Regions from separate parts of the Pantoea sp. GW821-FHT03E06 genome, predicted to be linked through region 2. Evidence: riboswitches for the same ligand, from Rfam matches in the RefSeq annotation. Region 2 holds a riboswitch; each other region holds the start of a gene.
What was found. Region 2 has a riboswitch for thiamine pyrophosphate ahead of AC07WB_RS22005 (FAD-dependent oxidoreductase). Riboswitches for the same ligand answer to the same signal wherever they lie in the genome.

Region 1: linked by a shared signal. The riboswitch ahead of thiM (hydroxyethylthiazole kinase) and the one ahead of AC07WB_RS22005 (FAD-dependent oxidoreductase) in region 2 are both predicted to bind thiamine pyrophosphate.
Region 3: linked by a shared signal. The riboswitch ahead of AC07WB_RS19970 (LuxE/PaaK family acyltransferase) and the one ahead of AC07WB_RS22005 (FAD-dependent oxidoreductase) in region 2 are both predicted to bind thiamine pyrophosphate.
Region 4: linked by a shared signal. The riboswitch ahead of thiC (phosphomethylpyrimidine synthase ThiC) and the one ahead of AC07WB_RS22005 (FAD-dependent oxidoreductase) in region 2 are both predicted to bind thiamine pyrophosphate.

The regions. Positions count from the first base shown of each region.
Region 1 is NZ_JBWKUG010000001.1:2,741,937-2,749,598, reverse strand. It holds gene ahpC (alkyl hydroperoxide reductase subunit C) at 1-121, shown strand, start outside; gene ahpF (alkyl hydroperoxide reductase subunit F) at 193-1,761, shown strand; gene AC07WB_RS12850 (hypothetical protein) at 1,830-2,033, opposite strand; TPP riboswitch at 2,269-2,364, shown strand; gene thiM (hydroxyethylthiazole kinase) at 2,398-3,183, shown strand; gene thiD (bifunctional hydroxymethylpyrimidine kinase/phosphomethylpyrimidine kinase) at 3,180-3,980, shown strand; gene fbaB (class I fructose-bisphosphate aldolase) at 4,128-5,180, shown strand; gene AC07WB_RS12830 (GntR family transcriptional regulator) at 5,271-5,957, opposite strand; gene AC07WB_RS12825 (mannitol dehydrogenase family protein) at 6,056-7,516, opposite strand; gene AC07WB_RS12820 (MFS transporter) at 7,561-7,662, opposite strand, start outside.
Region 2 is NZ_JBWKUG010000002.1:540,887-548,548, reverse strand. It holds gene AC07WB_RS22020 (MFS transporter) at 1-1,148, shown strand, start outside; gene AC07WB_RS22015 (MFS transporter) at 1,598-2,908, shown strand; gene AC07WB_RS22010 (6,7-dimethyl-8-ribityllumazine synthase) at 3,006-3,443, opposite strand; TPP riboswitch at 3,736-3,855, shown strand; gene AC07WB_RS22005 (FAD-dependent oxidoreductase) at 3,984-4,928, shown strand; gene thiS (sulfur carrier protein ThiS) at 4,912-5,109, shown strand; gene AC07WB_RS21995 (thiazole synthase) at 5,113-5,871, shown strand; gene AC07WB_RS21990 (HesA/MoeB/ThiF family protein) at 5,883-6,848, shown strand; gene AC07WB_RS21985 (ABC transporter ATP-binding protein) at 6,845-7,561, shown strand; gene AC07WB_RS21980 (ABC transporter permease) at 7,545-7,662, shown strand, end outside.
Region 3 is NZ_JBWKUG010000002.1:73,422-81,083, forward strand. It holds gene AC07WB_RS19950 (helix-turn-helix domain-containing protein) at 42-1,034, shown strand; gene AC07WB_RS19955 (AAA family ATPase) at 1,178-2,971, shown strand; gene AC07WB_RS19960 (hypothetical protein) at 2,973-4,091, shown strand; gene AC07WB_RS19965 (DksA/TraR family C4-type zinc finger protein) at 4,139-4,405, opposite strand; TPP riboswitch at 4,542-4,668, shown strand; gene AC07WB_RS19970 (LuxE/PaaK family acyltransferase) at 4,768-5,850, shown strand; gene AC07WB_RS19975 (acyl-CoA reductase) at 5,847-7,295, shown strand; gene AC07WB_RS19980 (3-oxoacyl-ACP reductase) at 7,373-7,662, shown strand, end outside.
Region 4 is NZ_JBWKUG010000001.1:261,604-269,265, forward strand. It holds gene AC07WB_RS01200 (aminotransferase-like domain-containing protein) at 1-442, shown strand, start outside; gene thiE (thiamine phosphate synthase) at 597-1,244, opposite strand; gene thiC (phosphomethylpyrimidine synthase ThiC) at 1,241-3,163, opposite strand; TPP riboswitch at 3,253-3,353, opposite strand; gene rsd (sigma D regulator) at 3,592-4,098, opposite strand; gene nudC (NAD(+) diphosphatase) at 4,187-4,960, shown strand; gene hemE (uroporphyrinogen decarboxylase) at 5,000-6,067, shown strand; gene nfi (deoxyribonuclease V) at 6,070-6,738, shown strand; gene AC07WB_RS01235 (YjaG family protein) at 6,801-7,391, shown strand; gene hupA (nucleoid-associated protein HU-alpha) at 7,580-7,662, shown strand, end outside.

The sequences.
Region 1 (7,662 bases), on a different contig from region 2:
GATCCGCAAAGTGAAAGCAGCACAGTACGTGGCTTCTCACCCAGGCGAAGTTTGCCCGGCAAAATGGAAAGAAGGCGAAGCAACGCTGGCTCCATCACTGGACCTGGTTGGCAAAATCTAAGCCAACATCACGCCATTCGATCTTTCTCTATCGGGTGCTACGGCACCCGATTTTCATGACAGGAACTCACTATGCTCGACACCAATTTAAAAACCCAGCTCAAGGCTTACCTTGAGAAATTAACGAAACCGGTTGAGTTGATTGCCACATTGGATGATGGCGTTAAATCGGCAGAGATCCGTACTCTGCTGGTCGATATCGCGAGCTTGTCAGATAAAGTCAGCTTCCGTGAAGAGAACGATCGTCCGGTGCGTAAACCCTCTTTCCTGATTACTAACCCAGGCAGCCAGAGCGGTCCGCGCTTTGCCGGTTCGCCAATGGGCCATGAATTCACTTCACTGGTTTTAGCCCTGCTGCAAACCGGTGGACACCCTTCGAAAGAAGCGCAGAGCCTGCTGGATCAAGTGGTAGCGCTGGAAGGTGACTTCCATTTCGAAACCTATTATTCACTGTCGTGCCACAACTGTCCTGACGTGGTACAGGCGCTGAACCTGATGGCGGTACTGAATCCGCGCATCAGCCATACCGCGATTGATGGCGGTATGTTCCAGAACGAAATCACCGAACGCAACGTGATGGGCGTGCCAGCGGTATTTCTGAATGGCAAAGAGTTCGGTCAGGGCCGTCTGAGCCTGGCGGAAATCGTCGGTAAAGTGGACACCAACGCCGATAAACGCGCGGCGGAAGAGCTGAACAAACGTGATGCCTATGAAGTGCTGATCGTCGGCAGCGGCCCAGCGGGCGCAGCAGCGGCCATCTACTCGGCACGTAAAGGTATTCGTACTGGCCTGATGGGCGAACGCTTTGGTGGCCAGGTGCTCGACACCGTCGACATTGAAAACTACATCTCCGTGCCGAAAACCGAAGGCGCCAAGCTGGCTGGTTCATTGCGCGCTCACGTTGATGATTACGACGTGGATGTGATTGATACCCAGAGCGCCATTAAGCTGATTCCTGCGGCGAAAGAGGGCGGTCTGCACGCGATTGAAACCGCATCCGGCGCGGTACTGAAATCTCGCAGCATTATCATTGCCACCGGGGCGCGCTGGCGCAACATGGGCGTACCGGGCGAAGAGCAGTATCGCACCAAGGGCGTCACCTATTGCCCGCACTGCGACGGTCCGCTGTTCAAAGGTAAACGCACGGCGGTGATCGGCGGCGGTAACTCAGGAGTTGAAGCGGCGATCGATCTGGCCGGCATTGTTGAGCACGTCACGCTGCTGGAATTTGCCAGCGAAATGCGCGCCGATAAAGTGCTGCAGGACAAACTGCGCAGCCTGAAAAACGTCGACGTAATTCTGAATGCGCAGACCACGGAAGTGAAAGGTGACGGTAGTAAGGTTACCAGCCTGACCTACATCGATCGTAATAACCAAACCAGCCATGAAATCGCGCTGAGCGGTATCTTCGTGCAAATTGGCCTGCTGCCAAACACCACCTGGCTGGAAGGTGCGGTTGAGCGCACTAAAATGGGCGAAATCATTATTGATGCCAAGTGCGAAACCAGCCTGAAAGGCGTATTCGCCGCCGGCGACTGCACCACGGTGCCATATAAGCAGATCATCATCGCCAGCGGTGAAGGTGCGAAAGCCTCACTCAGCGCCTTTGATTATCTGATTCGTACTAAACCGGCTGAATAATTTTTGCGATAGCCACGCAATAGCCCCGTAACCTGTGTTGCGGGGCTTTTTTTTATCTTTATACGTCCTTAGCCTAACCAGCGTTTTGCTTCGGCATCGCTGATATCGCGGTAATAGACTTTATGCAGTCGTTCACCGCAGCTTTTGCATTGTGCTTCTACATGAGTAGAAAAATAGTGGCGACCCGCTGGCGAAATTGCGCCTTTACGGGATATTTGGACGTTGCGCCATCGATGTGCATGCGGAATAAAGCTGAAGAATTTTAATTTCATTATCGCTACCGGATTGGGGTGGGCGGTGTCTGTCTTTAAATCCGGGATGCCATTAGGCCGATTTTCAAGCGAGATGGGCTTGATATTTATCAAGCGTTATTCAGACAGGTCTCGATTTTAAGGTGGTGCGGCGTGGAACGTCCTCGTTTGCTCAGGATGAATGAACGAGGCATTCACTGATTTACAAGCTCTGATGCTGCCATTATCCTGTCTGCGGCATGAAGCAATACATTCATGCTATGACTCGGGGTGCCCCTGTAACACAGGGCTGAGATACACCCGCTGACCTGATCTGGATAATGCCAGCGTAGGGAAGTCAGATGCCTGACCGCATTCGCCTTCTTGATCGCCGGTTGGGAGCTTTATGACACAGCCTAACCTTCTCTCCACTGCGCAACTCGCGCAATCCTTGCTCCTCCTGCGACAGCAAGCGCCACTGGTGCACTGTATGACCAACGACGTGGTGCAAACCTTTACCGCCAATGTATTGCTGGCGCTGCACGCTTCTCCGGCGATGGTGATTGATGCTGAAGAGGCCGCGCAGTTTGCCGGGTTTGCCGATGCGTTATTGATAAACGTCGGCACGCTAACGCGCGATCGTCGAGACGCGATGTTAGCGGCGGTGCAGGCCGCGCAAAAAGCCGGCACGCCGTGGACGCTGGATCCAGTTGCGGTCGGCGCATTAACTCTGCGCACCGAATTCTGCCAGCAGCTGCTTGGTCTGCATCCGGCGGCGATTCGTGGTAACGCTTCAGAAATTCTCGCCCTGGCTAATCAGGCAACGGGCGGTCGTGGCGTGGATAGTCTGCATCAGGCCGATGCCGCGCTGAGCGCTGCGCAACAGCTGGCGCGTGACTATGACACTGTCGTCGCCGTAACCGGCGAAGTGGATTACGTTACCGATGGCACTCAAACGTTGGCGATCCCCGGCGGGAGTCCGCTGATGACGCGGGTGGTCGGCACCGGTTGCGCGTTGTCGGCGGTGGTGGCGGCTTTCACCAGCTTACCGGGCGAGCGTCTGCTGCATGTGGCCGCTGCCTGTCGTGTGATGTCGCTAGCCGGTGAAATCACGGCGCGTCAAGTCGAGGGGCCGGGCAGTTTTGCGTCGGCTTTTCTTGATGCGCTCTGGACGCTGGAGATGACAGTATGAAACGCATCAACGCATTAACCATCGCCGGTACCGATCCAAGTGGCGGCGCCGGTATCCAGGCCGATTTGAAAGCCTTCTCCGCGCTGGGCGCGTATGGCACCAGCGTCATCACTGCGCTGGTGGCGCAGAATACCTGCGGCGTGCAGTCGGTTTATCGTATCGAACCCGATTTTGTTGCCGCGCAGCTCGATTCGGTGCTGGACGATGTGCGCATTGATAGCGCAAAGATCGGCATGTTGGCAGAAACGGCGATCGTTGAAGTGGTGGCCGAGCGGCTGAAACGCGCCAGCCTGCCGTTTGTGGTGCTGGATACGGTAATGATTGCCAAAAGTGGCGATGCGCTGCTGTCGCCGGATGCGGTAGCCAGCGTACGCGAACTGCTGCTACCGCAGGTCTCGTTGATCACGCCGAACCTGCCGGAAGCCGCAGCACTGTTGGGGTGCGCTATGGCGCAGGATGAAAAAACCATGCTGCAGCAGGGCGATGCGCTGCTGGATCTTGGCTGTGAGGCGGTGCTGATGAAAGGGGGACATCTTAGTGATGCCGAGAGCCCGGATTGGCTGATCACCCGCGCGGGACGCCAGCGTTTTACCGCGCCGCGCGTCAATACCCAACACACGCACGGCACCGGTTGTTCACTCTCAGCGGCGCTGGCCGCACTGCGGCCACGGCATAATGATTGGGCGGCGACGGTGGCTGAAGCCAAAGCCTGGCTGCAGCAGGCGCTGCTGCATGCCGATTCGCTGGAAGTGGGCAAAGGCATTGGGCCAGTGCACCATTTCCATCAGTGGTGGTAGGGCGTAACGCCAGATTGCCGCTTTTTCACTGCGAATCCGTCTGAAAAATGGAGTCAGCAATTTGCCAGCCTGCGGCATTCCGGTCCAGGCTGTTGGGGGGGAATCGACAGGTGTCGGTTCCAATCCAGCCATTTATCAGGAGCGAACATGACGGACATCGTACAGTTATTGGGCAAAGAGGCGGATAGCCTTCTTCAACATCGCTGCATGACCATTCCAGCGGACAGCCTCTATTTACCCGGCGCGGATTATGTTGATCGTGTGATGATCGACAACAATCGTTCTCCTACCGTATTACGCAACATGCAAACCCTGTACAACACCGGACGTCTGGCGGGCACCGGCTATTTATCCATTCTACCGGTCGATCAGGGCGTGGAGCACTCGGCGGGCGCATCGTTTGCTGCCAATCCTGCCTATTTCGATCCGAAAAACATCGTTGAACTGGCGATTGAAGCCGGTTGCAACTGCGTGGCGTCCACATATGGCGTTTTGGCTTCGGTTTCGCGTCGCTACGCGCACCGTATCCCGTTTATGGTGAAGCTGAACCATAACGAAACCCTGAGCTATCCAACGCAATACGACCAAACGCTGTATGCCAGCGTGGAGCAGGCGTTTAATTTAGGTGCGGTAGCCGTTGGCGCCACCATCTATTTTGGCTCTGAACAATCACGTCGGCAGATTGAAGAGATCTCTGCGGCGTTTGAACGCGCACACGAGCTGGGAATGGTAACGGTACTGTGGGCCTATCTGCGTAATGATGCATTCAAGAAGGAGGGGGTAGATTATCACGCCAGCGCCGATCTGACCGGCCAGGCCAATCATCTGGCGGCCACCATCGGTGCGGATATCGTTAAGCAGAAGATGGCTGAGAATAATGGTGGCTATAACGCCGTGAAATTTGGTCACACCGATGAGCGCGTGTACAGCAAACTGACCACGGAAAATCCGATTGATTTGGTACGTTATCAGTTGGCGAACTGCTATATGGGGCGCGCAGGTTTGATTAACTCAGGCGGTGCTTCTGCCGGTGAAACCGATATCGCTGAATCGGTGCGTACGGCGGTGATCAATAAGCGTGCGGGCGGTATGGGGCTGATCCTTGGCCGTAAAGCGTTTAAGAAGTCGCTGAAAGAGGGCGTGCAGTTGATTAATGCGGTGCAAGATGTCTATTTGTCGAAAGATGTGTCGATTGCGTGATTGCGTGAAAGGTCAGCATAAATGCTGACCCTACAACACATTGAATATTATGCATATCGTAGGGTCGCCATTCATGGCGACCTCTTAGCATTAAGGCGCCTCAAACCACTCGCTGTTGCGCTCGGCGATGGGCGTGATGGTCAAAATCATTTCCTGTAAATGGCGGCGCATCGCGCTTTCAGCGGCTTCAACATCATGCGCTTTCAACGCATTGAAAATATCTTCGTGCTGCTGAATCAACCGTTCCGGCGGTGAGACTTCACTCAGCGTCAGAAAGCGTACGCGATCCATGGTGGCTTTAATATTTTCCACCGTTTCCCATGCCAGCAGGCAATGGATCCCTTCGGCAATTAAGCGATGGAACTCATCGTCCAGCGCTAAAAAAGCCTGACTGTCATGCCGTTCAGCGGCCAAACGCTGCAGCTGCAGATTGTGCTCCAGCGCCATCAGTCCCGCTGCATCAATCTCCTGCGCGGCGCGGCGGACGACAGCAATCTCTACCGCTTCACGGATAAAACGGCCGTCGGCCACGCGCTGAGCGGAAATCTTGCGCACGAAAGTGCCGCGCTGCGGTAAAACCTGTACCAATCCAGCTTCGGCCAGTTTAATAAAAGCTTCTCGTACCGGCTGACGGGAAACGTTAAAGCGCGCCGACACTTCCTTCTCCGACAGCAGCGAGCCCGGATGAATGACACAGGTCACGATATCTTTACGCAGGTAACGATAGATCTGCTGATTTACCGGTTCGCTGGTGGTTATGGTATAGGCAGTCGACATGCAGCAATATCCGTATTACGGCTGGCATGTGCCAGCCCGATGAGAAAGGTTCAGTCTAATCAGCACGCTGCGTCTGCGCTACTCATTTATGAAGGCGCTTAGCCTTGTGTGACAAGGGCATGCACCGTGGCGCGCGCGCCCTGATTCACTAACTGCTGATAGAGCTCGGTCACACGGGTGACAAAGGCGGTGTGCTGCAGCAGATCGTCGCCGAACACCGCCTTCAGCCCCAACAGCGCTTTGACGCGCGCTGCGCCTTCCTCACTGTTGGCCACGATGTCCGCCAACCGATCTTTCAGCGGATCACGGATCTCAATCGGCGCGCCTTGCTCGTCCACACCGCTGACATAGCGCATCCAGCCAGCTACACCCAGCAGCAGATAATCGCATGAGGTGCCGTTGCGCAGATGCCAGCGCACGCTATCGAGCAAACGCTGCGGCAGTTTTTGCGTGCCGTCGGTGGCGATCTGATAAGTGCGATGCTTAATGGCGCGATTTTCGTAGCGTGCAATCAGTGAGTTGGCATAGGCCTCGAGATCGACGCCTTGCGTACGCAGCGTAGGTGCCTGATCCTGCAACATCAATGCACGTGCCGCCTGGCGATAGCTGGCATCAGCCATGCAATCGCTGATGTGGTCGTAACCGGCAAGAAAGCCAAGATAGGCGAGGAACGAATGGCTACCGTTCAGCATGCGCAGCTTCATCTCCTCAAACGGTAATACGTCGCTGACCAGCTCCGCGCCGGCGTTTTCCCAGGCCGGGCGACCGTTTACGAAGTTGTCCTCAATCACCCATTGAAAGAACGGTTCGGCTTCCACCGCCACTGGATCGCGGCTGCCTAAACGTGCGCTCAGCGTGTCGAATGCCGCATCGGTCATGGCCGGAACGATGCGATCCACCATGGTTGAAGGGAACGTGATGTGCGTCTGGATGTAGGCCGCCAGTGCCGGGCTATGGCGCTCCGCCAGCTGAGTCACCACATTGCGCGTGACGTGGCCGTTTTCCGGCATGTTGTCGCATGACATCACGCTAAACGGCGGTAGATTACGTTCACGACGGCGAATAATCGCCGCCAGAATCAGCCCCGGTAACGAACGTGGTGCCGTTGGATGTGCGAGGTCATGCACGATATCCGGATGATCGGGATTCAGCTTGCCGCTGGAGGGCATATAGCAATAGCCTTTCTCGGTCACCGTCATCGAGACAATTGCCACTTCCGGCTGGCTCATGGCTTCAATCACCGCCTCAATGCCGTCACTTTTGCCGTGCAGCGCCTGCGTCACCACGCCAATCACGCGCGTGTGCAACGTCTCATCGGCCATTTCCGTCAGCGTGTAGAGCAAATCCTGCTGACGCAGCGCCTGAATCAGCTCGCCGCTGTTGAGATTCACTTCACAATAGCCCCAGTCGCTGCCCTGTGCGGCCAGTTTATCGGTCGCAAGCGCCTGATGCGCACGATGAAACGCACCAAAGCCAATGTGCACCATACGGGTTTTGAGTTGTGTGCGATCGTAAGAAGGGCGTTGTACATCAGCGGGGAGGCGTTCAAGCTCTAACATAATCATTCCTTTTAGCAAATGGGGCGCTGAGCGCCCCACGAGAATTACACCGAAACTGGTTTGTTGTTGGCCTTGGGTTCACGAATCACCAGCAGCACCAGCAGGGCACCGACACCCGCCACTGCACCTGCCAGGATAAACGCACT
Region 2 (7,662 bases):
TGGGTACCGGTGGCTTTGCCATTGGGACCGGCGAATTCGTGATTATGGGCCTGCTGCCCGATGCAGCAAAAGGCCTCAACGTGTCGATCCCTTCCGCCGGGCATCTGATCAGTATTTATGCTCTCGGCGTGGTAATTGGCGCGCCGCTGCTGGCCGTTTTGGGTGCGCGTGCCTCACGTCGTAATTTTCTGATGACGTTAATGGGCCTGTTTGCCGCCGGAAATTTGCTGAGCGCGGTGGCACCTGGCTACTACTCGATGCTGTTGGCGCGTTTTCTTGCCGGTTTTCCGCATGGCACTTTCTTTGGCGTGGCTGCGCTGGTAGCGGCCGGTTTGGTCGAGCGCAGAAAGCGTGCGCAAGCGGTATCGATGGTGCTATTTGGTTTGACCATTGCTAATTTGCTGGGCGTTCCGGCGGTCACTGCCATCGGTCAATGGTTTGGCTGGCGAGATGCCTTTGCCATTGTGGGTGGTCTGGCGCTGGTCACGTTGCTTTTGGTGTGGCTGTGGGTACCCAACGTAGCGGGTGATAAAAATGCCAGCCCGCTGCGTGAGTTGTCAGCGCTAACGCGCAAGCAGGTGCTGCTCACACTGGCGATTGGTGCAGTAGGCAGCGGCGGATTGTTCTCGGTGTTTAGCTACGTCAAACCCACTATGACCGAACTGGCACAGATGCCGGTGAGCTGGATTCCTGCCGTGTTGGCGCTATTTGGTTTAGGCATGATTATCGGCAATATTGCGGGTGGTCGTCTGGCCGATCGCGGTATTGAAAAGACGATTCGTATTTTGCTGGTGTGGTCGTTTCTGGTGCTTAGCGCCTTTGTGTTTGCTGCACATTATGCCCTGGCGGGTGCAATCAACGTGATGCTGGTTGGCACCATGGTCGCGCTGGCGGCTGTGCTGCAAATTCGGTTGATGGATGTGGCGGGAGATGCACAAACCATGGCGGCAGCGATGAACCACTCGGCATTTAATCTGGCCAATGCGTTAGGTGCGTGGCTAGGTGGCGTCACGATCTCAGCAGGTTTAGGCTGGCAGTCAACCGGTTGGGTGGGCGCGATTCTGGCGGTGCTAGGTCTGTTGATTCATGGTGTTGCGGTACGTGATGCGCGGCGGAAATCCATCACCTTTGCCCACGATAATCATTAACATCATAGGGTCGCCATGAATGGCGACCCTACTGTTTTGTAGGGTGCGCATTCATGCGCACCTGGTTAAATCATGAAAGCTTCTGCTACAAAAACGTTACAAATATCCTATTAGTCTCCCTCCGAATGTGGGAGATATGCCAGCCCGAACGATGCGAATTACTGCTCCCACCCTGGACAAATAACTACCAGACCTGTCTTGGGGTTCTGCGTTGCGCTGCTAAAAAAATAGAAAAAATTAATGGTTCTATAAGGGCGAGTACGTATTATTTCTATAAATACCAATACGATGCTTTTATAGTCACGCCAATTTGCTCGCACGATCACAGCGTAAGTAACACAATTTCTTAACATTAATTGCAGTGATTAAGATCGCAATAATTATTCCCATACTCTCTTTAATAGAAAGCCTTGAACCTAAGCAACCCGGCTTAACATGGAGAGGGCAGCATGCAAGAAAAAATCCCCGGAACGCGTTGGTATCGCGTTATCGCCCCCATTCTCATTACCTGCATCGTCTCATTCATGGATCGCGTCAACATCAGCTTTGCGCTGCCTGGCGGCATGGATCAAGATCTGGCGATCAGCAGTCAAATGGCGGGTGTGGTAAGTGGCATCTTCTTTATCGGCTACCTGTTCCTGCAAGTGCCAGGTGGACGTATCGCCGTAAATGGCAGCGGTAAACGTTTTATTGCGTGGTCGCTGGCAGCATGGATGGTGGTGTCTATCGCCACCGGCTTTGTTACCAACCATTATCAGCTGCTGGCGCTGCGTTTCGTGCTGGGTATCTCGGAAGGTGGCATGTTACCGGTAGTGTTAACCATGGTCAGCAATTGGTTTCCAGAAAAGGAGCTGGGACGCGCTAATGCTTTTGTAATGATGTTTGCGCCGTTGGGCGGCATGTTTACCGCACCGATCTCCGGCTACATCATTAACGTGCTGGACTGGCGCTGGTTGTTCATTATTGAAGGTCTGCTTTCTGCCGCTGTACTGCTGGTGTGGTGGCTGGTAATCGCCGATCGTCCAGAAGAGGCGCGCTGGTTACCCGCACGTGAAAAGGCGTATTTGCTGCGCGAACTGGCGCGTGAAAAGGCGCAACATCGCCAAAAAGCACCGCTTAGTAAAGCCCCGTTAAAAGCGGTGTTCCGTAATTCAGGTTTGATGAAGCTCGTGGCGCTTAACTTCTTCTACCAAACTGGCGATTACGGTTACACGCTGTGGCTGCCGAGTATCCTGAAAAATCTCACCGGCACCAACATGGCGGGCGTCGGCCTGCTGGCCGCCATTCCGTTTGTGGCGACAGTGCTCGGTATCTATGCGATTTCCTGGCTGAGCGATCGCACCGGTAAGCGACGTTTGTGGGTAATGGTCTCGCTGTTCTGCTTCGCTGCTGCCTTGCTGGCTTCGGTGGTGCTGCATGAGAACGTGGTTGCCGCCTATATCGCGCTGGTGGTATGCGGCTTCTTCCTGAAAGCAGCGACCAGTCCGTTCTGGTCTATTCCCGGACGTATCGCTGCGCCGGAAGTGGCGGGTAGCGCACGCGGCGTGATTAATGGGCTTGGCAATCTGGGGGGATTCTGTGGGCCGTACTTAGTTGGCATCATGACGCTGCTCTATAGCCAAAACGTGGCAATCTGCTGGCTGGCGGGTTCGCTGGTGATTGCGGGGATCTTTACGCTGTTGTTGCCAAAAGAGTGTGATATTAACCCTTCAGAACCGCGCAGACATATGAAGGACGATCGTTTGATGAGTGCCAAATAGTGAAGCTGGCAAGGTTGGCACTATTCTGAATATGAACAATAGAAAGTCAGAATAAATAAAAAGGGAATGCCTGATAAGGTGTTCCCTTTTTAACGTTTCAATCAATCGACAGATTATGAATAGCCAGCACAGCACGTGCGGCTTCTTTGCCTTTCTTGATGAAATGCTCGGTGTAGAAGTTTTCGATGACGTCTACCGGTTGGAAGTTATGCGGTGTCAATGAAACGGAAAACACCGGTACGTTAGTGGTGAGCTGCACATTCATCAGGCCATCAACCACCGCTGCTGCAACGAAATCATGGCGATAGATGCCGCCATCCACCACCAGCGCCGCGCAGACAATTGCATCGTATTTGCCGGTTTCAGCCAAACGCTTAGCCAACAGCGGCATTTCAAATGCGCCAGGCACTTCCAGCACTTTTAATTCCGCGGCAATAGATTGATCGGCTAATTCTTTTTCGAAACCTACCAGGGCATTATGGACAATTTCTTTGTGCCATCCGGCTTTAATAAATGCAATTTTAATAGTGTTCATGGTTATTTCGACATCACCTGTAATTTGTTCTTGCTCATAAAATAATGTGTTTGTATACCATATGTTACGTTTGTAATCTACCGACGCAAAACCCGTCATACTTCGAGTTGCAGGAAGGCGGCAAGTGGGTTCATCCCCAGGAGCATACTGAAGTATGTGACTGGGGTGGACACGCGCAGCCAACGCACCTGCAGCTCGAAGTATGATGGGTTTAAGTATGGAGAAGACAATTTAACCACACCCTTAATGCAGTTATTCCGCGCTTGACGGCGACCATCGCCTGCAATACAAATAGACGCGTCGGGGGAGTCTCGCCACAGAGACTGAGAGGCTAATAGCGCACTGCGCGGCTTAGCGACCCTTTGAACCTGACCCAGTTGATACTGGCGTAGGAAGACTGACAGTCTGTTAGCTTGGCTGTCTGGCGCTAAGGCAAGCTCGATCGTGGCGCCATTTCCCTTCACCTGTATCTGCGGGTCTCAGTCAACACTGAGAGGCCGATGTGAATTTCCCCTTTTTGAACATCATGGAACCTGCGCTGTGAGCCGCTGGAGCGTGCTAGGCTGCGGCGTGGCCGGCTTGTGCGTGGCAACATTATTGGCAGAGCGCGGCGAAGACGTTGAGGTGATCGACGATGCATCGCGGCGCCCGGCATCGTGGTATGCCGGCGGCATGCTGGCGCCCTGGTGTGAAGCCGAAAGCGCGCCGCGTGAGGTGATAACCCTTGGACAGCACGCCGCCGCGTGGTGGCAACAGCGCGTCAGCAGCGTTGCACATCAGGGAACGCTGGTGGTGGCGCCGCCGCGCGACAGCCAGGAGCTTAACCGCTTTGCCCGCATGACCGAGCAGCATCAATGGGTTGAACCTGGTGCGATTGAACCGGCGCTGGAAGGGCGCTTTGCGCGCGGTCTGTTTTTCGCTCGGGAAGCGCACCTCGACCCGCGCCTGGCGCTGCAGGAAGTGCGTGAGAAGCTGATTGCGCGCGGCGTAGCCTTCAACTCGCATGCGCCGAGCGGCCAGATTATCGATTGCCGTGGCATTCATGCCGCGCCCGAATTGCCGCGCCTGCGCGCCGTGCGCGGCGAGATGCTGATTCTGCACAGCGATGAGGTGCAGTTCTCCCGTCCGATTCGCCTGCTACATCCGCGTTTTCCCTGCTATCTGGTGCCGCGTCGCGGCGGGCATTTTATGCTCGGCGCTACCATGATTGAGAGCGATGACGCCAGCCCAATCAGCGCCCGCGCCATGATGGAGTTACTCAGTGCCGCTTACGCCATTCATCCGGCGCTGGCGGAGGCGCGGGTAATTGAGAGCGGCAGCGGGCTGCGTCCGGCCTATCCGGCCAATCTGCCGGATATTCACTATCAAAATCACACCTTCTATCTCAACGGCATGTATCGCCACGGTTTTCTGCTGGCACCGATGCTGGCTGAACAGCTGATGCAGCGCCTATCTGGAGAGCAATCTTATGATTATTCAGCTTAACGGGCGCGCTATCAGCACCGAAGCAAAAAGCCTGAGCGAACTGCTGATCGAGCAGCAAATTGATGTGGCCTGCGTCGCTACCGCCTTTAATGGCACCTTTGTGCCCAAAAGCCACTACGACACGCAGCTGCTGGATGAAGGTTGCCAGCTCGAAGTCTTGTCACCGATGCAGGGAGGCTAAACGATGTTTTACGATGTTGACCCACAATCGCGCTTCCTGCTCGGCACCGCCGGATATCCTTCGCCCGCCATTTTGCAGCAGGCGATTGCCGCGTCTGGCACTGAAATCATCACCGTTAGCCTGCGGCGTGAAGGTGCTGCGGGCGCGGCATTTCGTGAACTGCTGACCGGACTCAACATTCGCGTGTTACCGAATACCGCCGGCTGTCACACGGTGAAAGAGGCGGTCACCACCGCGCATATGGCGCGAGAATTGTTTAATACCGCGTGGATCAAACTGGAAGTGATTGGCCACGCCGACACGCTGCAGCCCGATCCGTTCGCGCTGGTGGAAGCGGCGCGCATTCTCAGCGAAGACGGGTTCAAGGTGTTTCCCTACACCACTGAAGATCTGATCGTTGGCGAAAAACTGCTGGCGGCAGGCTGCGAGCTGCTGATGCCGTGGGGCGCGCCGATCGGTTCCGGCCAGGGACTGCGCAATATCGACGGCCTGCGCGCGATGCGTGCCTGGTTTAGCGATGTGCCGCTGATCATTGATGCCGGCATTGGCGCGCCGTCACAGGCGGCGCAGGCGATGGAAATGGGCTTCGATGGCATCCTGCTGAATACCGCCGTCGCCAAAGCGGGCGATCCGATCGAGATGGCAAACGCATTTCGTCTGGCAATAGAAGCCGGACAGGCGGCCCGTCGCGCCGGATTAATGGAAAAGCGTAATATGGCGAGTGCTTCCACGCCCATCTTTGGCCTGGCAAATCTCAACTGATGGGCGGCGATATGGAACGCTATCAACGCCAGATGATGCTGCCGGAAGTGGGTGAAGACGGGCAGCGCAAACTGCGCAACGCGCGCGTAGTGGTGGTGGGTGCCGGTGGGTTAAGCGCGACGCTGCTGCCGCAGCTGGTGGGCGCGGGCGTCGGCCATATTCGGCTCTATGACGACGATGAAGTGGCGCTGCATAACCTGCATCGGCAAACGCTGTTTACGCTGCAGGATATCGGCCAGCCCAAGGTGCTCAGCGCTCAGCAGGCTTTGCAGCAGCGTAATCCCGAGGTGCAGATCGACGCGCTGCAGCAGTCGCTGAGCGCCAGCAATATGCAGCAGGCGCTGGCGCAGTGCGATCTAGTGATCGACGCCGCCGATAATTTTGCCGTCACCTATCAGCTCTCCGATGCATGCATGCTAGCTGGCATCCCGCTGATCAGCGCCTCGGTGTTACGCAGACAAGGTTACGTGGGCGGTTTCTGTGGCGGATCGCCGAGCTATCGCGCGGTATTTCCGCGCCTGCCGACCTCCGCTGCGGACTGCAACACCGCCGGCGTGATGGGGCCGGCGGTCGCCGCATTGGGCGCAATGCAGGCGCAGATGGCGCTCAGCGTGCTGCTCGAACTGCAGCCATCGCCGCTTGGCTGTCTGGTGAACTGCGATTTTGTTAACTGGCACTTTCGCCCGTTCCGCTTTGATCAGGCCGAAGAACCGCAACAGGCGGTGCCGTTTATCGATCGGCCGCTGCTGGCGGCGGATGACTGCATTGTCGAACTGCGTAGCCATGAAGAAGCGCCAGTCAGCGTCGCAGAGGGCGTTGAGCGCATTCTGCCGCAGGCGATCGCCACATGGCAGCCACCGACGCAGCAGCGCATTGTGCTGGTATGCGCCAGTGGCATTCGTGCCGCGCAGGCCGCCGCAGTGTTGGCGCAGCGTGGCTTTAACCAGCTGGCGATTCTGGCGGCAAATCGCCCATGAGCCACGACATTGTGTTCAACGACGTGAGCTTTAGCTGGGGCGATAAACCGCTGTGCCAGCAGCTGAATCTGCGACTGCGCGGCGGCAAAACCACGGTGATGCTGGGACGCAGCGGCATCGGCAAAAGCACGCTGCTGCGCTTAATCGCGGGGTTACTTCAGCCGCAACAGGGCGCGGTGCAGGGTTTACGCGGCAATGTCGCCTGGATGGGGCAGCAGGATCTGCTCTATCCGTGGCTGACGGTGCTGGAAAACGTGATGCTATCGGCGCGCCTGGGCGGTGAAAAAGCAGATCGTCCGCGCGCGCTGGCGCTGCTGGCGCAGGTGAAGCTCAGCGAGGTGGCGCACGCGCCGCCGCATCAGCTCTCAGGCGGCATGCGGCAACGGGTGGCGCTGGCGCGCACGCTGTATGCGCAGCGTGAGGTGGTGCTGATGGATGAGCCGTTCGCCACGCTGGATGTGATGACCAAACTCAGCCTGCAGACGCTGACCGCACGCTTGCTGCAAGGCAAAACCGTGTTGCTGGTGACCCACGATCCCCTGGAAGCCTGCCGCATGGCCGATGATATTTTGCTGCTTGATGGCCAACCGCTGGCGATCGAAAACTGGCCGGTGCCTGGCGGTGTGACCCCGCGATCGTTCGATGATCCCGGCGTGTTGCAGGCGCAGGCGCAACTTTTCTCCCGATTGAATACCCATGAAAACACTGTTTAGCGCGATCTATTTGTTTGTGGTGCTGCTGTGCGGCTGGCTGCTGGCGCGTCACAGCGGCGTGCCGACCTTTTTACTGCCCGCGCCGCAGGCGGTGCTTGAAG
Region 3 (7,662 bases), 470 kb from region 2:
TATATCGTCAAGATCATGCCAATATTGCGGATAGACCTTATATGCACATCACCTCAGCGCGCTGCGCCGATTCTCCTGCACCCATCAATCGCCGCCTGGTGCTTCTTGCGTATGAATGCCTTTGTACCTTTGAATTCGGTACGGCCGTTGAGGCTTTCGGTCGGGTAGACGAGGTTTTTGGCGCACCGTTATATGATTTGAGCGTAGCCTCAGTGGAAGAGGGCACCTTTGGCGCGCAGGGGGGAATTCGCCTCGTGGTGGATGGCGGACTTGAACTGCTGGAAGCCGCGGGCACCATTGTTATTCCTGGTTGGCGTAGCGTGCATGAGCCTGCATCGCCCCGGCTGATTGCGGCGTTACAGCAAGCGCACAGCAAGGGGACGCGCATTGTTTCCATCTGTGCCGGAAGTTTTGTATTGGGAGCGGCCGGATTACTGGATGGAAAGCGTGCCACGGCCCACTGGAATAGCACCGATATTTTGGCGCAAAGGTTCCCGGCGGTTCACGTTGAGCATGGCATGATTTATGTCGATGAGGGCAACATCATCACTTCAGCGGGCGGTGCGGCGGGTGTCGATTTATGTCTGCACCTGATTCGAAGGGATTATGGTATTGAAGTCGCCAATCGTACCGCCCGCAGAATGGTGACGCCGCCGCTGCGTGAAGGCAATCAGGCGCAGTTGCTTCAGCAACCGGTGCCGCAGCGTCAGGCAAAAACGCTCTCTCCGCTGCTGGATGATTTACGCGGCAATCTGAATACGCCGCTGGTTATTGAGCAGCTGGCCAGGCAAGCCGGTATGAGTCGACGCACGTTTTTGCGTCGCTTTCATGATGCCACCGGTACCACACCCGGCGAGTGGATGTTGAGCGTTCGTCTGGAGAAAGCCTGCGCGCTGCTTGAGAGCGGCATGCTGAGTATTGAGCGGGTAGCCGAGCAGGCCGGTTTTGGATCGCCCGAAACGTTGCGCCATCACTTTCGGCAGCGGCTTAACACCACGCCGACTAAGTGGCGCAAGGCGTTTAGTGCGCGTTAACGAATTAAATGATATTGATCGTCTTAATCAACGAAGTTTTTTAAAAACTTGACCTGCTTATTGAACTTATTATTGTCGTCAGAAAGACTTATCTTGGTCAAACAATACCACTTTCGAGCTTACAAGCGTAAAAGGACGTTTAAATGGAATTATTGTTTATCTATGTAAAAACAGTCAGAGGTCAAAGTTACGACCTGGAGTTTGCATTTAATGGATCTTATAAGGTCGCTTACAATAAAAAAGATAAAAAAATAGATATTGGCCCTAATGATAATAGTGCCTCAGGTTTGTTTGATAAACATATAACCAATATTAACGCAGTGGTAGGGAGGAATGGTGTAGGTAAAAGCACACTTTTGTCACTTTTAGGTCTGCAAAAAATAGACCGTAGGTTTGAGCTTTCTCCCGCTGAATGGTTTGCAGTTTACCACCTTGAAGATGATCTCTTTGCGGTTGAGGGATACAACTCTGAATTGCTACTTTGCAGTCCCATCCAGGTCGAAAAGGATTTTATTTTCTATTTTAACGAAAAAAATCCTGGTGCCATATATCAGTGGGATCTCAATGCCGAGAAGATAAATCTCTTCAAAAATCAATCTGTTGTGTTGCATTTTGCGGAAATGAAAAAAAGGAAGCCTAGTTTTCAGGAGGATGCTAATATCTCATTTAAAAGAGATTATTTATTAATCGAAAATCAATGGGTGTATAAATACCTTCTTGAAGAATATGCCGAGTTAGATGATAGAGTTAAACATGATCATGTGAAACTCTTTATTCCTTCACGGTTTTCATCTTCCGACATCAGTGATTTAGATAATATTCTTCTATATGATGAATTGGATGGATTTTATACAAAGGAAAGGATTTATCAAAGAGGTATTAAAAAATTCGATAAAATAAAAAATGGCAAACACTTGTTTATATTGCATATGCTTGAAATGCTGATTAACGAACACATGTTATTAAGCTCGAAAGACCCTTTTCCTGACAGCATTGATCAATCAATAGATAAAAAAATTGCTGCAAAATTTATGGTTTATAATAATAACTTGTATAGCGGTAAGCTTAATGATTATCCTGGAATAAAGTATTTTCTATTAGATAGACTTTATGAATTTGTGAATATCGCCGACAAGGTTCATGGGATTCCTACTGAAATGGATTGGAGCGCTATTGTCAATCTTCTGGAAGAATTCCCGGAGAATTATTTCACTTATAATAATAACGAGTGCTGCTTAACCATAACATTAGGTCAGTATGATAGTAGGGTTTTTGATTTGCTAACGTTACGCAGTAAAGGCTGTATAGTTAATCCTTTCAAAATTAAGTTCCCGGAAAAAAGTGATGGTGAGTTTTCAATTATCAAGATCATGGCTTCGATATACAGCAAAATAGAAACTAACCTTGAGTATGGTAGAATAAAATTCCTCATATTAATTGATGAAATAGATCGGCATTTACACCCCGAATGGAACAGAACGTTTCTTAGTCGACTGCTTTCGGTATTAAATAAGTATAAAGATACGGCAGGATTTCAAATAATAATGACAACGCATTCACCGTATCTTATTAGCGATTTGCCGAAAGAGAACATCCTGAGAATCTCTCGAGTGAGTGATAGCCTGTCCGTTTCTCACTCTAACTTTGGTTTCGGCAGTAACATCTATGACATTATTAATGATAGCTTTTTTTTAGATTCGCCCATTGGAGAATTTGCTAATACGAAAATAGCAGGGTTAATTGCTTTCATTAGGGGTGAGAACACCGCAGAATATACTGTAAGTAGTGCCAGAAATGTAATTGACTTAATCGGTGATCCATTAATAAAAAACAGGATTTTACAAATGTTTCATTCTACATTTGGCGAGAATGAAAGCACTTTAGCTGAGATTGAAAAACTTGAAAAACGTATTGCGCAATTAAAAAAGGAGCTTTGAAATGATCAATCTCGCCAGTACGCCATTTGATGATGAAAGTTTCGTTAAGAATTACATCGATCTCATTTCAAAAAAGATGACCTTACCAGCCAGCAAGCGGTTAACCATTAAGCATAAATTACTTACTCTGCCAAATAATGTGTCGCTAGACAATGATTTTATCGAAGTTATCCTGACTAACCCTTTTGACAACAATAATCTTAAAGGGTTGAAAGGAGAATTATTTATCTCCGGGTATTTATTGTTGAAAGATTTTTTAATCAAAGGGAAAGCGTATTTTGATTATGTTAAACGCCAATCTCTTGTGAATGTAAAGAATCATGAAATGAAGGGCATTTACCGTGACCTCAGAGGTAACAGTATTACTCCGCTGATTGGGCTGGTAAACGCAAATCTTATCGATGATGCCAAAAAAAGTAATGAAAAGTACTGGGCGTTTTATGATCTGATTCTTAAAGAATTAAAATTAATTAACGTTAATTTCGAGGAGGTATTTGATTATTCTTTTATTGATAAAGAAACGAGGTATAATATTATTCAAAAAATAAATGTCCCAATCTGTCCTTATTGTAATAGGCAGTACATCGAGACTTACAAAAAAGACAAACAAGGCGAAGCCATCGCGCAATTGGATCATTTCTATAATAAGTCAGTATTTTCTTTATTCTCCTTGACGTTAGCTAATTTCATTCCTTCTTGTGCATACTGCAATACGATCTTGAAAAGAGATTTTCTTTTTCCCTATAAGTATCCTTACGTTGATAAAAATAATGATGATGTCATCTTCCTCATCAACACAGAGAGTGTTAAAACTGTTTATCATCCAAGTGACATATCTATCTCATTAAATAAAGCCAATGATTATTATCACCAGCTTTCATTCTTCAATGCGGCCGAAATATATGAAAACCATAAGCAGGATGTTGCTAACCTGCTCACGAAGTCAAACTTATACAATCAAAATTATAAGAAATCGTTGGAGGGGATTTTAAAGGAAACGATCACCGATAGTCAGTTGAGGGTAATGCTTTTCAACACCACCATTGAAGACGGTGTTATATCGGCCACGCCACTCGCAAAGTTAACAAAGGACATTTTATTTTCAAAGGACATATTTTAGCGTCACTGGGGGTATGTACTTTTCTTGTTGGGGAGATCATCTTTTGATTACCTTAGCTGGCTATCTTTACTGCCGCGACGGTTGTAACCGCCAATCGCCGCCTGTTTTTTATCGATGTTACTCTGACAATTTACACAGTAACGCACGCCCTTTAACGCCGCACGGCGCGCTTCCGGGATGGGAGCGCCGCACTCGTCGCAAAACTCGGCGCTTTCACCGTGTCCGAGATGACTGCGCGCCCGTGCCACTGCATCATCTACCGTGGCATCAATTTGTTTGTTTACTGCACCATCATCAGACCAACCGCCCGCCATATTTCACCTCTTACGCAAAGCCATGAACTAAGTATAAGGCAACATGCAATAAATGCCGGTCAGGCAAAGATGCCGTGCAACATCAGCCGTCTTTTTACTCCTATTGACACATCATCAGGCGCCATCCTAGACTGCGGCTTGTTCCAAGGGGTGCCCTGTTAGGGGGCTGAGATTCTACCGGCTGGTGTTTTTTACTGGCATCGTAGTGACCCTCCGAACCTGATCCGGCTAATACCGGCGTAGGGATGCGGAACCGCAGGGCTTGCACGCCCTGATTCCATCTTTGTGCTTTGTAGCGGACAGTTCGCGCTCTTCGGGTGATGCCGGGGAGTTTTAATGCAATCGCAAAGGTGGCTACGAACATGACCGAATCGGCAATAATCTCAACGTTGCTGGCTTTCCTCCAGCGCAGCGACAGCTCGGATGACGATTTCAACCAGCTGGCCCTCGAAATCTTCGCCTATCAATTCGCCCACAACCAACCCTATCGCCGCTTCGCCATCCAGCGAGGACGCACGCCGCTGACGGTCAAACACTGGCGCAATATTCCGGCGATTCCGATTACCGCTTTCAAAGACTTTACCCTGAGCTGTGGCCCCATCGAAGCGATGCAGGCTGTTTTTATGACCAGCGGCACCACCGGTACAGTCAAAGGTCGCAGCTACCATCCAACGCTGGACGTTTGGCAATGTTCGATGATGCTGAATTTCCGCCAGCGCTTTATGGCAGGCGTCGATCGCATTCGTATGGGGATTCTGTTTCCGGATACCGTCGCGATGCCGAACTCCTCGCTGGCGACATACCTGGCGCTGGCGGTACAGGCCTTTGGTACACCCGCAAGTGAAGTGATGGTGGGTGAACACGGCCTCGACGTGGAACGCGTATTCGCCGCGCTTGAGCAGGCTGAACACAGCGGTGAACCCTATGCGCTGCTGGGTGCCAGCTACAGCTTTGTACCGCTGCTGGACGAAATGCAGCGCCAGCAGCGTCGTTTCTCCCTTCCCGCCGGCAGCCGTATTCTTGACACCGGCGGATTTAAAGGCCAATCCCGCGAGGTTGCCGCAGAGGCATTTTACACATCGCTTGCCAATGCCTTTGGCATTCCACGCGCGCAGTGCATCAACATGTACGGCATGACGGAAATCAGCACGCAATTTTATGACGAGGGCAATGAAATCTGCCCGCCGGTCAAATCCGGCCCGCACTGGATCCGCACGCGTGTTGTGAACCCATTAACCGGCGACGACATGCCCGATGGCGAAGTTGGCGTGCTGGTACATCACGATCTGGCCCATTTCAATTCCGTTTCCGCTTTGCTGACGGAGGATGCAGGCATCATCGTGCCTGGTGGTTTTCACCTGCTTGGACGGGTAAACGGCGCGGATGCAAAGGGATGCTCACTGACCATGGAAGATTTTCTGGCTGCCGCGCAGGTGAATCCGTGAAAGAAGTGGCGGGGCATCTGCCGGGCTTATGCGCCAGCGAAGTGCAATGGCACACGCTGCGATTTGGTCAGGGTAGTGAGATCGTGGAAGTGGATGTTCCGGCGCTGGACGAAGCGCAAATCATCGCGCTGACTGCCCGCGTACGCGCCAATGCGCGCGCCTATCTGCATCAGCTGAGCGTGGCGCAGATCATCACCATTATTGATGAAGCGGTGGCGCGACTGCTGGATCGCACGCATCCCTTGCGCATTAAGGCCGAAAAGCTGCTGCCGATCGTGACGGGCTATGACGCAGACATGGTGCGCCTTGGCCTCACCGGTTATCTCAAGACATTTCGCCAGCCGCAGCTTAAGCGCTTTCTGGCGGAGGACTTCGCCCATCCGCAGATGCTGGATGATTTTCAGCCACGGCCCAAAGGCGGTTTTGCCCGTGCGTTTGGCCCGGAACTCCTGCTGCATATCTGGGCTGGCAATGTGCCGGGCTTACCGCTGTGGAGCCTGATTTGTGGTTTGCTGGTGAAGGCCGGCACCATTGGCAAATTACCCGGCAATGAACCGCTGATGGCGAGCTGGTTTGCGCAGCTGCTGGCCGAAATCGATCCTCAACTTGGCGCGTGTCTGGCGGTGGTTTGGTGGCAGGGCGGCAGCGCGGAAACTGAGCCGACCTGGTTACGGCAAGCGGATGTGGTGCTGGCCTATGGTGGCAACAACACGCTCGCCGCCATTCAGCAGCGTTTGCCTGTCACCACGCGTTTCCTGCCGCATGGCCATAAAATCAGCGTTGGGCTGGTAGCCGCCTCGGCGCTCAATACCCGTCAGGGCGCACAACTGGCACGACGCGTGGCTTATGACGTGATGCGTTACGACCAGGCCGGCTGCTACTCGCCGCAGATGTTGTTTGTCGAGCGCGGAGGAGCGGTGTCATCGGACGAATTCGCCGCCTATATCGCGCATGAACTTGCCGCGTTGGCACGTAAACATCCGCGCCGCCCACTGGCTATTGAAGAGATGAACAGCCTCGCGGCATGGCGTAATGGCGAAGAGATGCGTGCGCTGGCGGATGGCCGAACGCTTTACGGCCATCCCACCGACGGCTGGGCGGTGGTGAGCGTGGCACAAGCGGAAGCGCTGTTACCTTCCGCACTCGGACGCACGCTGAAAGTGGTCGCCGTTGATGCGCTGGAGGAGGCCATACAGGCGTTAGCGCAGCAGCGCCAGGTTCTCCAGACGGCAGGCGTGGCTGCAACGCCTGCCGAACTGTTTCGTCTTTCCGCTTTGCTGGGCCAGGCGGGTGTTACCCGCATTACGGCGTTCGGTGACATGACGTCGCCTGAAGCGGGCTGGCATCACGATGGCCGTTTTAGCCTGCTTGATCTGGTCACTATCACCGAGATCGAGCAGGGCGCAGAGGCGGCGGCTGAACGATTCGCGCCCTATGCAGACTGATATGCGTTTTGTAGGGCGCGCATTCATACATACCCAGACACCTCTAAGATTCACATCCCATATTTCAGGAGCCTTTAATGAAATTCACTAACCGTACGGTGCTGGTTACCGGTGCAAGCCGGGGTATTGGCGCTGCCCTTGCCAAAGCCTTCGCCGCGGAAGGCGCTTTTGTGGTGGTCAATTATCTGCGCAATGCAGACGCCGCCGCTAGCGTGGTTGAGGCGTGCCGGTCGCTGGGCGGCGAGGCATTAGCCATCGCGGCAGATGTCACCTCTGAGCAGCAGGTCAACGCCATGATGGAGCAGATCGTCAGCGCCACCGGCTGCCTTGATGCCGTAATCAACAACGCCTTTGCCCCCTATGTGTT
Region 4 (7,662 bases), on a different contig from region 2:
CATCAGTACTGGTTCCACGGCGACGCAGCCGCAGCATGCGGTGGCAGAGTTTATTCGCCTTGGCCATTATCTGCCGCATCTGCGTCGTATGCGCCAGGTTTATCAGCGCAACTACGAAACCTTTAACTGCTGGGTACGCCACTATTTCCCGTGCGGTATTTGTGTGTCGCGGCCACAGGGCAGTTTCCTGATGTGGATCGAGCTGCCAGAAGCGTTTGACGCGGTCAGGTTGAATACCGAATTGCGGGAGCTGAATATCCAGGTTGCGGTAGGATCGCTGTTTTCGGCCTCGGGAAAATATCGCAATTGCCTGCGCCTGAATTACGGATTGCCAATGAATGAGCATACAGAGCAGGCGATAGCCCAGCTCGGTGCAGCAGTGGAGCGTGCCATGTTGGCCTGTAATATAGAAACTGTGCATACCTCCTCCCTGACTGTTTAAAAGAAAGGCAGGGCTGGGAGAGGTTAGGACCAGCCCTGGCCCGCTGCAAGCGACAGCGGGCAGGCACACTTTAACGTGGTTGCGAAATGGCACCAGATGCGACATCCAGCGAATGCATAATGCATTCCAGCTTATTACTCTTACTCACAACACCTTACATCTCTTCTGCGGGCTGGATTCCAGATTCCACCAATGCCAGCAGTTCCTGCGTTGCCGCACGCCAGTCTGGCGCTTGGGTAATTGCGCTCACTACGGCAATACTTCCGACGCCCGTTGCCAGCACTTCAGGTACGCGCGCCAGTGAAATACCGCCGATTGCCACGGTTGGCATGTCCTGCAAACGTGCCAGATGGCGTTTCAATTCCACCACGCCCTGCGGGGCTGATGGCATGTCTTTGGTTTGCGTGGGATAGATATGTCCGAGCGCAATGTAAGAAGGGCGCAGCGCGAGTGCGCGATCCAGCTCGTTATCATCATGCGTCGATAAACCTAAGCGCAATCCAGCCTGACGAATGGCCGCCAGATCGGCAACATCGAGGTCTTCCTGACCAAGATGTACGCCATAAGCATGATATTTGATCGCTAAGCGCCAGTAATCATTGATGAACAGGCGTGCGCGATACTGCTTGCCAAGTGCAATCGCCTCGCGCACTGCATCTTCAACTTCATGATCCTCGCAATCTTTAATGCGTAGCTGGATAGTGCGCACACCGGCTTCCAGCAGGCGCGCGATCCACTCCACGCTATCAACTACTGGATACAGCCCCAGTTTTGGGGCGGTGGCAGGAAAGGCGTCAGTCATACTTTTTCCTCTTTTAGGGTATCGGCAGCGTGATACAACTCGCCGCCACGATTGCGGAAGGCATCCGACATTTGCGCCATGCCCACCTCGATGGTCTGAGCTTCAACCTGTTGACGGGCGGCAAATTCGCGGACTTCCTGGGTAATTTTCATCGAGCAGAATTTGGGGCCGCACATCGAGCAGAAGTGCGCCACTTTTCCCGATTCTTGCGGCAAGGTTTCGTCGTGGTAGGCGCGAGCGGTATGCGGATCAAGTGCCAGGTTGAACTGATCTTCCCAGCGGAATTCAAAACGTGCTTTGGACATCGCATTATCGCGAATCTGCGCGCCCGGATGGCCTTTCGCCAGATCCGCAGCGTGTGCGGCGATCTTGTAGGTGATCAGCCCCTGCTTCACATCCTCTTTATGCGGTAAACCGAGGTGCTCTTTGGGCGTCACGTAACACAGCATGGCGCAGCCAAACCAGCCAATCATTGCCGCGCCGATGCCGGAAGTGAAGTGGTCGTAGCCGGGTGCGATATCGGTAGTGAGTGGACCGAGCGTATAAAAAGGGGCTTCGTGGCAGTGCTCCAGCTGCTCGGTCATATTGCGGCGAATCATCTGCATCGGCACATGGCCCGGACCTTCAATCATCACCTGCACATCATATTCCCAGGCAATTTTCGTCAGTTCGCCTAGCGTATGCAGCTCGGCAAATTGCGCCTCGTCGTTGGCATCCTGAATTGAGCCCGGACGCAGGCCGTCGCCCAAAGACAATGCCACATCGTAGGCAGCACAGATCTCACAAATCTCGCGGAAGTGGAGATACAGGAAGCTTTCGGTATGGTGCGACAGGCACCATTTCGCCATGATTGATCCGCCGCGTGACACAATGCCGGTGAGTCGTTTAGCCGTCATGGGTACATAGCGCAACAGCACGCCAGCGTGGATAGTGAAGTAATCGACGCCTTGCTCCGCCTGTTCCAGTAGCGTGTCGCGGAATATTTCCCAGTTGAGGTCTTCGGCAATACCGTTCACCTTTTCCAGCGCCTGATAAATCGGCACCGTACCAATCGGCACGGGGCTGTTACGCAGAATCCATTCGCGCGTTTCATGGATATAACGTCCGGTAGAGAGATCCATCACGGTATCTGCCCCCCAGCGCGTTGACCACACCAGTTTCTCCACTTCTTCTTCAATCGAAGAACTGACCGCCGAGTTGCCGATATTGGCATTCACCTTCACCAGAAAGTTGCGACCAATGATCATCGGTTCGGATTCGGGATGGTTGATGTTAGCAGGGATGATGGCGCGGCCGCTGGCCACTTCCTGACGGACAAACTCCGCGGTGATATTTTCCGGCTGGTTGGCGCCAAAGCTGTGACCGGGATGCTGCTGAAGCAGCACTTCACCACGAATACGCTCGCGGCCCATGTTTTCACGCAGCGCAATAAACTCCATCTCCGGCGTGATGATGCCCTGACGTGCATAGTGCAGTTGGGTAACGCAGCGACCCACTTTGGCGCGGCGCGGCTGTGGCAGATGCTCAAAACGCAAATGATCCAGGCCTTCATCTGCCAGACGCTGTTGGGTGTAACGGGAACTCAGCTGGTGAATGGTTTCGCTGTCGCCGCGCGCTTCGATCCAGTTGGTGCGCAGCCTGGTGAGCCCCTGATGCACATTGATCGTGGCTTCAGGATCGCCATAAGCACCGGCCGTGTCGTATACCGGCACCGGTTCATTCGGCTCATACTGTGGATCGTCTTTACTGCCGCCGGTGTGCGTTGGGCTCAGTTGAATCTCACGCATGGGCACGCGAATATCCGCGCGGCTGCCGGTGATCCAGATGCGTTTTGAGTTCGGAAAAGCGGTTCCCTGGAGGGAATCGATAAATTCCTGCGCCTGAGCACGTTGTTCACGACGAGAGGTTTTAGCAGACATAGCAAATTTCCTATAAAAGTTGGAAGTTGCTTGCCCAGAGTTCGGAAGGAGTAACAGATACGATAACGGCATAAGCCGACATCGTGCTGATGATATCTACTCTTGTTCCCTTCGCAGGTACTAACCTGATCAGGTTCCGCGGATCCCGAATTAACGGTCTCAGCCCCTAAGGGCACTCCGACAAGGTGTTGGGTTTTACGATATAAGCTACTTTGCTTGCCATTTTGCACCTGGGCAGTGCTCGTGGCCGTCACGTACTTCGTGTACGCTCCGGTCCCTGCGCGCTGTCCGAGTGCAAACTGGCTGCGCACGCTACGCTTATATCGCAAAACCTGACTCTTCATTTTTCTGGAAGAGGCTCATAAAAAAAGCCCATTTAGCATAAGAGGGCTTTTCTCGAATAACAAGTTTTTTACAACTGCGGGCATTCAGGCCGGGCGGGCGATGACGCTGTCATTGGCAACCGGTAGATGCGCCAGCTGGTTATCCCAGGCGAGTTGTACCAGCTTATCTTCCAGCGTGAAGCGCGATTCCAGCACTTCGCCGACTTCGGACAGCGCCTGCTGAAAATCGACACAGTTATCGTCGTTAATCGCTTGCTGCAAATGACTGTCGTAGAGCTGCATGATGCGGTCAGTGTTCGCCTCAAGTGCCGGATAAATTTGCGCGGCAGCCATTAAGGGGTTATCACCCTGCATCTCACTAATAATGTGTTCATACACGCTAAAATGACCGGTAGAAAGGTAATCCACCAGATTGTGGCAAAATGCATCCAGCGCTTGTTCATCCAGCGCGGTTAACGCATCTTTTTGTGGCTTCAGGCCAATAAGCTCGTAGTACGTGACAAGCAGCTGTCGACGGGCGCGCAACCATGAATCAACCAATTCATTTCCGCCGCCGACACGCTTTGTCAGGTCATCTAACTGGTTAAGCATATGGGGCTCCAGGTAGGTTATAGTTGTTTATTACACACTTAATATTAGAGTTTCAGCGTGCGGTTTAACGCTAAGGACAACGATTAAGATGCAACGTGAGATCTCAAGCTTAGACGCTGGATGGTGGATTGTCAGCCATGAGCAAAAACTTTGGTTACCGCAGGGCGAACTGCCGCATGGCTTATCCACCGATTTTGGACTCAGTGGCAGCCACGGCATTTTGATTGGCGAATGGCAGGGCGAAAACGTCTGGCTCGTGCGGGAAGCGCGTCCAGACAGCATGGGCTCGGTCCGCCAACTGATTGATCAAGATGTCGGTCTGTTCCAGATCGCCGGGCGCGGCGTGCAGCTGGCGGAGTTCTATCGATCGCATCGCTGGTGCGGCTATTGCGGCCATGAAATGCATATCAGCAAGCGCGAGTTCGCTTGTCTGTGTCATCACTGCCGCGAGCGCTATTACCCGCAAATTGCGCCGTGCATTATTGTGGCCATTCGCCGTGGCGATGAGATTCTGCTTGCCAATCATGCCCGTCATCGCAACAACATTTACACCGTGCTGGCGGGCTTCGTCGAAGTGGGCGAAACCTTAGAACAAGCGGTGGCGCGTGAAGTGATGGAAGAGAGCAACGTGCGGGTGAAAAACGTGCGCTACGTTACTTCGCAGCCGTGGCCGTTCCCGCATTCACTGATGATGGCGTATATGGCCGAATACGCTGGCGGTGACTTGCAGCACGACGGCAAAGAGTTGCTCGATGCCGGTTGGTATCGCTATGACGATTTGCCACTGTTGCCGCCGCCAGGCACGGTTGCGCGTCGCCTGATCGAAGATACCGTTGCCCTGTGTCGCGCCAGCGCGGCGTGAAAATGCTACACTGCCGGCCTTAGCATGAGAGAGCCTATTATGAGTGAACTGAAGAACGATCGTTATCTGCGCGCCCTGTTACGTCAACCGGTAGATGTCACGCCGGTATGGATGATGCGACAAGCCGGGCGTTATTTACCGGAGTACAAAGCCACGCGCGCTGAAGCCGGTGATTTTATGTCACTGTGTAAGAACGCTGAGCTGGCATGTGAAGTTACGCTGCAGCCGCTGCGTCGCTATGCGCTGGACGCGGCGATCCTCTTCAGCGATATCCTCACCATTCCCGATGCGATGGGACTTGGGCTTTACTTTGAAACTGGCGAAGGCCCCCGTTTCTCCCATCCGATCACCTGTCGCGCCGATGTCGACAAGCTGCCGGTACCGGATCCTGAGCAAGAGCTCGGCTATGTGATGAACGCGGTGCGTACGATTCGTCACAATCTGAAAGGCGAAGTGCCGCTGATTGGCTTCTCAGGTAGCCCATGGACGCTGGCAACCTATATGGTGGAAGGCGGCAGCAGCAAAGCCTTCACGAAAATCAAAAAGATGATGTACGCCGATCCACAAACGCTGCACAAGTTGCTGGATAAGCTGGCGGACAGCGTCATTCTTTATCTGAATGCGCAGATCAAAGCCGGCGCGCAGTCAATCATGGTGTTCGATACCTGGGGCGGCGTACTGACTGGTCGCGACTATCGCGAATTCTCGCTGTACTACATGCACAAAATCGTCGATAGCGTGCTGCACGAGAACGAAGGTCGTCGCGTACCGATTACGCTATTCACCAAAGGTGGCGGCCAGTGGCTGGAGGCGATTGCCGCGACCGGTTGTGATGCGCTGGGACTCGACTGGACTACCGATATCGCTGATGCGCGTCGTCGTGTTGGTGACAAAGTGGCGCTGCAGGGCAACATGGATCCTTCCATGCTGTATGCACCGCCAGCGCGTATCGAGCAGGAAGTGGCAGGGATCCTTGAAGGATTTGGCACGGGTGAAGGCCATGTGTTTAACCTGGGGCACGGCATCCATCCCGACGTGCCGCCAGAGCATGCCGGTGCATTTGTGGAAGCAGTGCATCGCTTGTCTCGTCCGTACCATCAAGGTTAATCATGGATTTAGCCGCATTACGCCAGGAACAGTTACAACGCGCTGCTGATGTGGTGCGGCAGGATGATTTCGACGTGCTGCCGCCGCGCTTCATTGGTGGCGCCGACGTCGGTTTTGAGCAGGGCGGCGAGGTCACGCGCGCTGCCCTGGTTATTCTCGAGTATCCTTCTTTAACGCTGGTGGAACATCGCATTGCGCGCGTGGCGACCACCATGCCCTACATCCCGGGTTTCTTATCTTTCCGCGAAATGCCCGCGCTGCTGGAAGCCTGGCAGCAGCTTTCCCAGCAGCCCGATCTGCTGTTTGTGGATGGCCATGGTATTTCTCATCCACGTCGGCTTGGCGTGGCGGCGCATTTCGGTTCGCTGGTGGATGTACCGACCATTGGTGTGGCGAAGAAGCGTCTGTGCGGACGTTTTGCTGATCTGGCTGCCGAGCCGGGCAGTCGCCAGCCGTTGATCGATAAGGGTGAACAAATTGGCTGGGTATGGCGCAGTAAAGCGCGCTGTAATCCGCTATTTATCTCCACGGGTCATCGCGTCAGCCTCGATAGCGCATTGCATTGGGTAGAAGCCTGTACGGCGGGTTACCGCCTGCCTGAACCCACGCGCTGGGCTGATGCTGTCGCTTCAGGCCGCCCGGCTTTTCTGCGCTGGCAAAATTCGCGTTAACGCTGTTTGCGCCCGGCTTTTGCGGTACACTGCCGCCAGCTAACCTATTGAGAGTAAGTTTGATGTTACAAAACCCCGTCCATTTGCGTCTGGCGAAGCTGGAAAGCTGGCAGCATATGACCTTCATGGCCTGCCTCTGCGAGCGTATGTTCCCCAACTATTGGGCTTTCTGTCAGCAGACTGAATTCGCCGATCCGCAACTCTATCGCCGTATCCTCGATCTGATCTGGGAAAGCCTGACGGTGAAAGATGCCAAAATCAATTTCGATGGTCAGCTGGAGAAATTTGAGGCTGCCATCCCTGACGGTGACGATTTCGAGGTTTACGGCGTGCACCCGGCGATCGATGCCTGTGTGGCATTAAGTGAACTGCTGCATGCCCAGCTCAGCGGTGAAACGCTGGAGCACGCGGTGGAAGTGAGCCGCACCTCGATTACCACCGTAGCGATTCTGGAAATGACCCAGGCCGGTCGTGAAATGACCGACGAAGAGCTGCGTGAAAATCAGGCGGTCATTGATGAATGGGACCTGCAGTGGGAGATTTTCCGCCTGCTGTCAGAGTGCGAGGAGCGCGACCTGGAATTGATTAAAGGACTGCGTGCAGACCTGCGTGAAGCGGGAATCAGTAACATCGGTATACTTTTTCAGCAATAAGGCAAGAAAACGTGACTTCAGGCCCGAATTACCGCGCCTGGAGGCTTCACATGGGCCCCCTGTCTGGTCTACATTTGGGGGGCTGAAAATTGTGGCTATCGGTGCGTGCTGGCTGAACAAGGCCTGAGAATGGCTTTTCCCTCGCACTCGTTGCTTAGCAAGCGATAAATACACTTTAAGGATAACTTATGAACAAGACTCAACTGATTGATGTGATCGCAGAGAAAGCTGACCTGTCTAAAACCCAGGCTAAAACTGCGCTGGAATCTAC